Methylicorpusculum oleiharenae: one gene and its partner. Each later gene encodes a partner of the first gene's protein in a complex. Links are inferred from orthologs where the notes say so. Each region holds a gene or a part of one and is shown on either strand. Other genes may lie near its edges.

Region 1 (5,731 bases):
AATACAACAACCCAATTTTTATTTTCCGGAAACTCATCATGCTAGCAATAAAAAAACAATTAAAACAGAATCTGGCTTTGTTTCTATTTAGCAGTCTGCTCCCTGCTATTCCTGCATTTGCGGCGACCGACCTCGAAGCTCAAGAAAGTTTCCTCAGAATGCGAGCGAAGAGCCAACAGACTGAAGCAGGCCATGCAGGACATGAAACCCCTATTGATAAAAGCATGGACTTTCATGGCGTTTTCTACGGATTTCTTCCTTGTAAAGATTGCCCGGGAATAAAAGCGACGCTATCTTTAAAACAAAAAAACAATTATCTGCTGGTGACTCAGCCTGCAAGAGAGTCCTCAAGGGAGTTTTATGAAAAAGGGAAATACACCTGGGATGAAGAGAGTCATACCGTTGTTTTAACACCCAAAAAAGGCGGGCAAAGCACGCGGCATTATCGAATTGAAAATGAAGGCACGCTCATTCAGATTAATGAAGACGGATCAATGATATCGAATGATGATGAGGACAGCTACGTTTTGAAACGAAGTGATATGGTTAAGTCACGAGAAGTGCATTTTCACTGACAGGAACGGAAGTTACAAACTGAGGCTCATTTTTTGTCCATCCACTTTGAAGATGGACAAAAAATCAATCCGTTGCCTTGGTTATAACATTTACGCTGCTCAAGAAAACCTATAAATGTTCATATCCTTAAACTCAACAAGATTAACAGGGAGTTTTCAATGAACACGACGCTTGAATCACGACCTCCGTTTCCGCCCTTCACACGCGAAACTGCAGTTGAGAAGGTCCGCATGGCTGAAGACGGTTGGAATAATCGCACTCCTGAAAAAGTTGCTTTAGCCTATACGACCGACAGCCAATGGCGAAATCGGGCTGAATTTCCCGTGGGGCGGGAACAAATCATCGACTTCCTGAAACGCAAATGGGCCACCGAATACGAATACCGGTTAATCAAAGAACTGTGGGCTTTTGAGGGTAACCGTATCGCCGTCCGGTTTGCATACGAATGGCGCAATGAAAATAATGAATGGTTTCGGTCTTACGGCAACGAGAACTGGGAATTTGATGAATACGGCTTAATGCGTCAGCGTTATGCGAGTATCAACGACCTACCTATCAAAGAGTCGGACCGCAAATTTCATTGGCCTCAAGGCCGTCGCCCTGAGAATCATCCAGGATTGAGCGATCTTGGACTCTAAAAACCTGTTTCATACAATTTACCGTTCAACTTTTAAAAGCAGCAATTACCGGTTTGATGATAAAAAGGGTAGGTTTAAGCTTTTCGCAGCCCAACAGCAAGCGGATGATCAATCGTCGGGTTGGCTATCGCCGCCAACCGCAACTTACGTTCAGGTCTGACCGATCATTCTTATTGCTAACGTGTTTGAATGTTCATTTGGCGTTGCCGCCCTAAAATCAGCGGGTGATTTTAGGGCAATAGCGGTTATTAATGACTGCATCCGGCACCATGCACGTGGCCGTGAGCCAATTCGTCCATTGTCGCTTCTCTAATATCAGTTATTTCCACGTCGAAAAATAATTTCATACCGGCCAGTGGATGATTGCCATCGATGGTAACATCATCACCTTCGACATTAATGACCGTCACGACACCGGGTCCTGAACTGACATCGGCATGGAACTGCATCCCGACTTCTATCACATCGATTCCTTCAAACATCTGACGCGGAATCACTTGAACCATGTCTTCATCGTAATCACCGTAAGCTTCTGATGGCTCTATTTCGACATTTAACTTATCGCCAACGGCTTTACCAAGCAGGGCTTGTTCCAGTCCGGGAATGATACTGCCCTGTCCATGCAGATAAACCAGCGCATCGCTGCCAATTGAACTATCCAGCGTTTCACCGGCGTCATTGGTCAATGTGTAATGAATAGAAACAGCCATATTTTCAGCTACTTGCATGAGGGGAACCTACTGTTGATAATTTAAGAAACGGCTATGATATAAAATAAAGCTTCTGTTGTCTGAAAATATTAAAAACCGGAATATAAAATCGCATGAGCCGCTGGAAACCACCCCAAGCCAAATCATCCCCGTATATCACCCAAGCCGGTTATCAAGTGCTGGAAAATGAATTACGGGGCTTATGGGACAAACGCAAGGACGTCACCGCCGCTCTGTCCGCCGCTGCCGCAGAAGGTGACCGATCGGAAAATGCCGAATATATTTATCGCAAAAAAGAATTACGCGGTATAGACCGGCGCATTCATTACTTGCAAAAGCGTTTGCCCTCGCTTACCGTCGTCACCCAAGCCCCTTCAGATCAGGATAAGATTTTTTTCGGGGCCTGGGTGACACTGGAAAATGAATCCGGTGAGCCGGTCACTTATCGAATCGTGGGGGCGGATGAACTTAACCCTGCGAAGAACTATATCAGTCTGGATTCTCCTCTCGCCAAGGTGTTGCTGAAAAAAACCTATGACGATGAAGTGACGATTGTTATCGAACAAAAACCGGTTCGGTATACGGTGCTCGATATTGCTTATAGTCAGTAAACCGGAACTGCTTGCTTACGCTCGCTGGACAACCAGATGCACATAGCGTCCCATGTCGCGGAATGTGGGTAGCCGGCAATAACGGCTTTCCAGCTCAAACAGTTCGTCAGCGTTGCTCTGCGCCAAGGTCTCGTGATTCAGATAATCATGAAAAACGCGTAACCCGGTATGAGTGATGATCTTAAAATGATTGTTTTCAAGGAACTCTATAACAGCATGCGGGTATTGCGGGTTGGGCGGGGTCATTTTGGAGCCTTTCCCCAGATAACTGTCGTCCAATACGTTTTTCCAGCGCCAGCCGCCTTTTAAAACGTTGCCGAAAACCATGGCATTCCGATTGTAAAACAACAAGGACAGGTGCCCGCCCGGTTTCACCTGCTCAATAACTGTTTGCAAGGTCGGCATAGGATTAGCAAGCCATTCGAGAACCGCATGAAACAAGATCAAATCATACTGTGGAAGCTTTAAAGCTAGATTTTGAGCTGAATCCAGATAAAACTCGGCGGTCACCTCTTCATTGATAAAAGCTTCTCTGGCGCGTTCAAGCATTTTTTCCGACAGATCGCAAAGCGTCAGATGATGCCCTCTTTTCGCCAACCAGAGACTGATTTGGGCAAAACCACACCCAGCATCCCATACCGTCAGTGCATCAGCGGCATCGTAAAAAGGCGTCAGATCTTCTTTTAATAGTTTCAGCCGCCATTCCCCTTTCGCGGTTTGGTAAATTTTGCGGTCGAATTTATCGATGAGCTGATCGAAATTCCGATCGTTAGCTTGAGTCATCTGTCATCGCGCGTGTTAAATAAAAATTATGCTCATAAAAAAGCCCCGGCTGAATCCAGCCGGGGCTTTGGTCAAGCGTAAAGAGCTTGGGTCAGCAATTACATCATGCCGCCCATGCCACCCATTCCGCCCATACCACCCATGCCGCCCATATCAGGACCGCCATGAGCTTTGTCGTCGCTTGGAGCGTCAGCGACCATAACTTCAGTTGTGATCATTAAACCAGCAACTGATGCTGCGTTTTGCAGAGCAAAACGAGTTACTTTTGCAGGATCCAGGATACCCATTTCGATCATATCGCCATAGACGCCTGTTGCGGCATTGTAACCGAAGTTACCAGTACCTTTAGCCACTTCATTCAGGACAACTGAAGATTCGTCTCCAGCATTTTTGACGATTTGACGCAATGGCTCTTCCATAGCACGACGCAGGATGTTGATACCCACATCTTGATCGTGATTGATACCTTTCAAGCCATCCAACGCTTTTAAAGCACGAATCAGAGCTGTTCCGCCGCCTGCGACTACGCCTTCCTCAACCGCTGCACGGGTTGAGTGTAATGCGTCTTCAACGCGAGCTTTTTTCTCTTTCATTTCAACTTCAGTCGCTGCGCCAACCTTGATTACCGCAACACCGCCAGCCAGTTTAGCCAGACGCTCTTGCAGTTTTTCCTTGTCATAATCAGATGTTGCGTCTTCAGCTTGTTTGCGAATTTGCGCAACACGGCTTTTGATGCTTTCTTCAGTACCTGCGCCATCGATAATAGTGGTGTTTTCTTTGGTAACTTGTACTTTTTTCGCAGTTCCCAATAACTCCAATCCGGCTTTTTCAAGGCTCAGGCCGACTTCTTCAGAAATTACAGTACCACCGGTCAATATAGCAACATCTTCCAACATGGCTTTACGACGGTCACCGAATCCTGGCGCTTTAACCGCAGCCACTTTTACGATACCGCGCAAGTTGTTGACAACCAGCGTAGCTAAAGCTTCGCCTTCAACATCTTCAGCAACAATCAATAGTGGACGGCCTGATTTGGCAACGCCTTCCAATATCGGTAATAAATCACGGATGTTGGAGATTTTTTTGTCGTACAGCAGGATAAAGGGGCTTTCCAGCTCAGAACTCATGCTGTCTTGATTGTTGATGAAGTAAGGCGACAGATAACCACGGTCAAACTGCATACCTTCAACAACGTCCAATTGGTTTTCTAAACCTGAACCTTCTTCAACAGTGATAACGCCTTCTTTACCGACTTTTTCCATCGCTTCTGCGATGATTTGACCGACTGACTCATCAGAGTTAGCAGAGATCGTGCCTACTTGAGCAATCGCTTTGCTGTCTGTACACGGTGTTGCAGCCGCTTCGATAGACTTGACGGCTACTTCAACCGCTTTATCAATACCGCGTTTTAAATCCATAGGATTCATGCCGGCAGCAACTGCTTTCAGGCCTTCGTTTAAAATTGATTGGGCTAAAACCGTTGCAGTTGTTGTTCCATCACCAGCAACATCGGAAGTTTTAGACGCCACTTCCTTAACCATTTGGGCGCCCATGTTTTCGAATTTGTCTTTTAATTCTATTTCTTTTGCGACCGATACACCGTCTTTAGTAATCGTAGGTGCGCCGTAGCTTTTATCTAAAACCGCATTACGGCCTTTAGGACCTAAAGTTACTTTTACTGCGTTTGCAAGAATGTTAACGCCTTGCACCATTAATGTACGCGCATCACTGCCGAATTTTACGTCTTTTGCTGCCATCTTAATTCCTAATCTATTGAATGTTATATGTTTATGATAAATCCAGTGTGTTGGACTTAACCCAAAATACCCATGATGTCGTCTTCGCGCATGATGATCAGTTCTTCGCCATCAACTTTGACTTCATTACCGGAATATTTACCAAACAACACCTTATCGCCAACCTTAACTTCCAAAGCGCGAACGGTACCGTTATCCAGCGCTTTACCTTGGCCTACGGCTAACACTTCGCCTTGGCTTGGTTTTTCAGCGGCTGAACCGGGCAGAACTATGCCGCCAGCGGTTGTCGTTTCCTCTTCAACACGTTTAACAACTACTCTGTCGTGTAAAGGACGTATTTTCATCAATATCTCCTGAAAAAATTAAAACAAAGGTAAAAAAAGGATTATTAGCACTCGCTATTAATGAGTGCTAATAATAATCAGGTTTTGCAGTCTGTCAAGTTCTTTGGCATCATAACTTTTAAAATTACATCAACTAAACAACTTATGAATGACGATCAACTCCTGCGCTTCAGCAGACAAATCATGCTGCCGCAAGTCGATGTCGAGGGCCAGCAGAAACTCCTGGCCGCTCATGTTCTGATCATCGGAGCTGGCGGACTAGGCTCACCGGCATCCATGTATCTCACCGCTGCCGGAGTAGGGAAAATCACC
Region 2 (2,964 bases), 240 kb from region 1 along the record:
CGATATTACACACGATAGCCTGATCTCTCATGGCTTTCATATGATCGTGAGTAATGACGCTGGCATTACCGGTCGCAGTCACAAAAATATTGGCAATAGGAGCAGCATCTTCCATGGTTACCACGCGGAAACCTTCCATTGCAGCTTGCAGTGCGCAAATCGGATCAATTTCGGTAATCCAGACTGTCGCCCCCAATCCACGCAGGGATTGCGCGCACCCTTTACCAACATCACCATAACCGCAAACTATTGCGATCTTTCCGGCAATCATCACATCGGTGGCACGCTTAATACCATCGACCAGGGATTCCCTGCATCCGTATAAGTTATCGAATTTGGATTTGGTGACTGAATCGTTGACATTGAAAGCAGGCACCTTAAGCGTGCCGTTGGCAACCATTTCATTCAGCCTGAGCACGCCGGTAGTGGTTTCTTCCGATAAACCTTTTACATCAGCCATTAATTCAGGGAATTTCTGATGCATCATTACCGTTAAATCGCCACCGTCATCCAGAATCATATTCGGACGCCAGCCATTAGGTCCTTCAATGGTCTGAACAATACACCATTCAGCTTCTTCTTCGGTTTCGCCTTTCCAGGCGAAAACAGGAACACCGCTTGCCGCTATTGCAGCGGCCGCATGGTCTTGGGTTGAGAAAATATTACATGACGACCATCTTACATCAGCACCTAATGCTGTTAATGTCTCGATCAGAACGGCGGTCTGAATCGTCATATGCAGACATCCGGCGATACGGGCACCTTTCAGTGGTTGTTCGGCACCAAATTCCTTTCTCAAAGCCATCAGGCCCGGCATTTCGGTTTCGGCAATATTGATTTCCTTCCTGCCCCATTCCGCTAATCCGATATCGGCAACTTTATAATCATGGTTATTCATTAGCTTATCCTGTGGCTTGTATTATAATTTTGCGGCATTTTTCAATGCGTCGACTTTGTCCGTTTTTTCCCAGCTGAAGCTCTCTTCAGTTCTGCCGAAATGCCCATAAGCCGCAGTTGTCTGATAAATAGGTTTTAACAAGTCCAACGCTGCAATCAGTCCTTTTGGCCTTAAGTCAAAATTGTCTCTTACAATCTGGACAAGCCGGTCTTCACTTATTTTTCCTGTACCAAAGGTTTCAACGCTGATAGAGGTCGGTTCAGCGACACCAATTGCGTAGGACACTTGAATCTCGCAGCGCTCAGCCAAACCTGCTGCAACGATATTTTTTGCGACGTATCGTGCCATATAAGCCGCAGAACGATCGACTTTGGATGGATCTTTACCAGAAAACGCGCCTCCACCGTGTCTCGCCATGCCGCCGTAGGTATCGACGATGATTTTCCGGCCGGTTAGGCCGCAGTCGCCAACGGGGCCGCCAATCACGAAATTCCCGGTGGGATTGATAAAATATTTTGTGTCTTTGTGTAACCAATCTTTAGGCAGTACCGGCAGAATAATCTCATCCATGACGGCTTCATGAATCTGTTTTGCGCCGATTTCGGGGGAATGCTGAGTCGACAAAACCACAGCATCAATCGCCACAGGCTTATTATTCTCGTAACGGAAGGTAATTTGACTTTTCGCATCCGGTCTCAGCCAAGGCAATGTTCGATTCTTCCGAACTTCGGCCTGTCTTTTCACCAGTAAATGAGAATAGGTAATCGGAGCCGGCATTAGTACGTCAGTCTCGTTGCTGGCATAACCGAACATCAAACCCTGATCACCGGCGCCTTGTTCATGATCTTCCTTTTCATCGACACCCATCGCAATATCGGAGGACTGTTTACCTATCGCATTGAGAACCGCACAACTTTGTCCATCAAAGCCAATATCACCATGATCATAGCCAATATCACACACGACCTTTCTAACCAACGCTTCAGTATCAACCCAGGCATCAGTCGTTATCTCACCGGCAAGAATGACCATACCTGTTTTAACCAGGGTTTCACAAGCGACTCTTGATTTAGGATCTTGTTTCAGCAATGCATCCAGAATCGCATCTGAAATTTGATCTGCCACTTTATCCGGATGACCTTCCGAAACCGATTCTGATGTAAAAATGAAATTATTGCTCACGGGCCTGCCTATTATCAAATTCTTAAAAAAACAAAAGGCTGCAGATGCAGCCTTTAATTCTGGTGGGCCCTGTAGGACTTGAACCTACGACCTGCCGATTATGAGTCGGACGCTCTAACCAACTGAGCTAAGGGCCCAAATACTTTTAATTATTCGCCATCAAGAAAACATCTCAGCTGTTCAGATCTTGAGGGATGCCTCAATTTTCTTAACGCTTTTGCTTCAATCTGACGAATTCTTTCACGAGTCACGTCAAACTGTTTACCAACTTCTTCTAAAGTGTGGTCGGTATTCATGTTAATACCAAACCGCATTCTTAAGACTTTGGCTTCTCTTGCTGTCAAACCAGCCAACACATTTTGTGTAGACTCTCTAAGACCGGCAATGGTGGCCGACTCGATTGGGGACAGTACTTTAGCATCTTCTATGAAATCTCCCAAGTGCGAATCTTCATCATCACCTATCGGAGTTTCCATTGAAATCGGTTCTTTCGCTATTTTCAATACCTTACGAACTTTGTCCTCTGGCATTTCCATACGCTCAGCCAACTCTTCAGGGGTCGCCTCCCGCCCTAATTCCTGCAGAATTTGCCTTGAAATACGGTTCAATTTGTTGATCGTTTCAATCATATGAACCGGTATGCGGATTGTTCTGGCCTGATCAGCAATCGATCTGGTTATCGCCTGTCTTATCCACCAGGTTGCATAGGTCGAAAATTTATAACCCCGACGGTATTCAAATTTATCAACTGCTTTCATTAAACCAATGTTTCCTTCCTGGATGAGATCCAAAAACTGAAGACCTCTGTTGGTATATTTTTTTGCAATAGAAATGACTAACCGTAAATTGGCCTCAATCATCTCTTTTTTGGCGCGCCGCGCTTT

Evidence for each region.
Region 2: the proteins of groL (region 1) and metK are in contact, whole or in part, in a cryo-EM structure (PDB 8P4O), measured with the Escherichia coli proteins. The link is inferred for Methylicorpusculum oleiharenae from one-to-one orthologs.

The regions. Positions count from the first base shown.
Region 1 is NZ_WUTY02000001.1:1,346,031-1,351,761, reverse strand. What follows is about bases 2,747-5,731. They hold groL (chaperonin GroEL), read right to left. Parts: upstream 5,076-5,731; coding sequence 3,417-5,075; downstream 2,747-3,416. Other genes in these bases: GO003_RS06240 (HesA/MoeB/ThiF family protein), read left to right, coding at 5,564-5,731; groES (co-chaperone GroES), read right to left, coding at 5,132-5,419; GO003_RS06255 (methyltransferase domain-containing protein), read right to left, coding at 2,747-3,318. Also shown: GO003_RS06275 (copper resistance protein NlpE), read left to right, coding at 39-575; GO003_RS06270 (nuclear transport factor 2 family protein), read left to right, coding at 735-1,214; GO003_RS06265 (FKBP-type peptidyl-prolyl cis-trans isomerase), read right to left, coding at 1,463-1,942; transcription elongation factor GreB, read left to right, coding at 2,038-2,535; more of GO003_RS06255, read right to left, coding at 2,551-2,746.
Region 2 is NZ_WUTY02000001.1:1,110,055-1,113,018, reverse strand. It holds metK (methionine adenosyltransferase), read right to left. Parts: upstream 2,081-2,964; coding sequence 920-2,080; downstream 1-919. Other genes in the region: rpoD (RNA polymerase sigma factor RpoD), read right to left, coding at 2,230-2,964; ahcY (adenosylhomocysteinase), read right to left, coding at 1-898. UniProt on the Escherichia coli protein: Catalyzes the formation of S-adenosylmethionine (AdoMet) from methionine and ATP.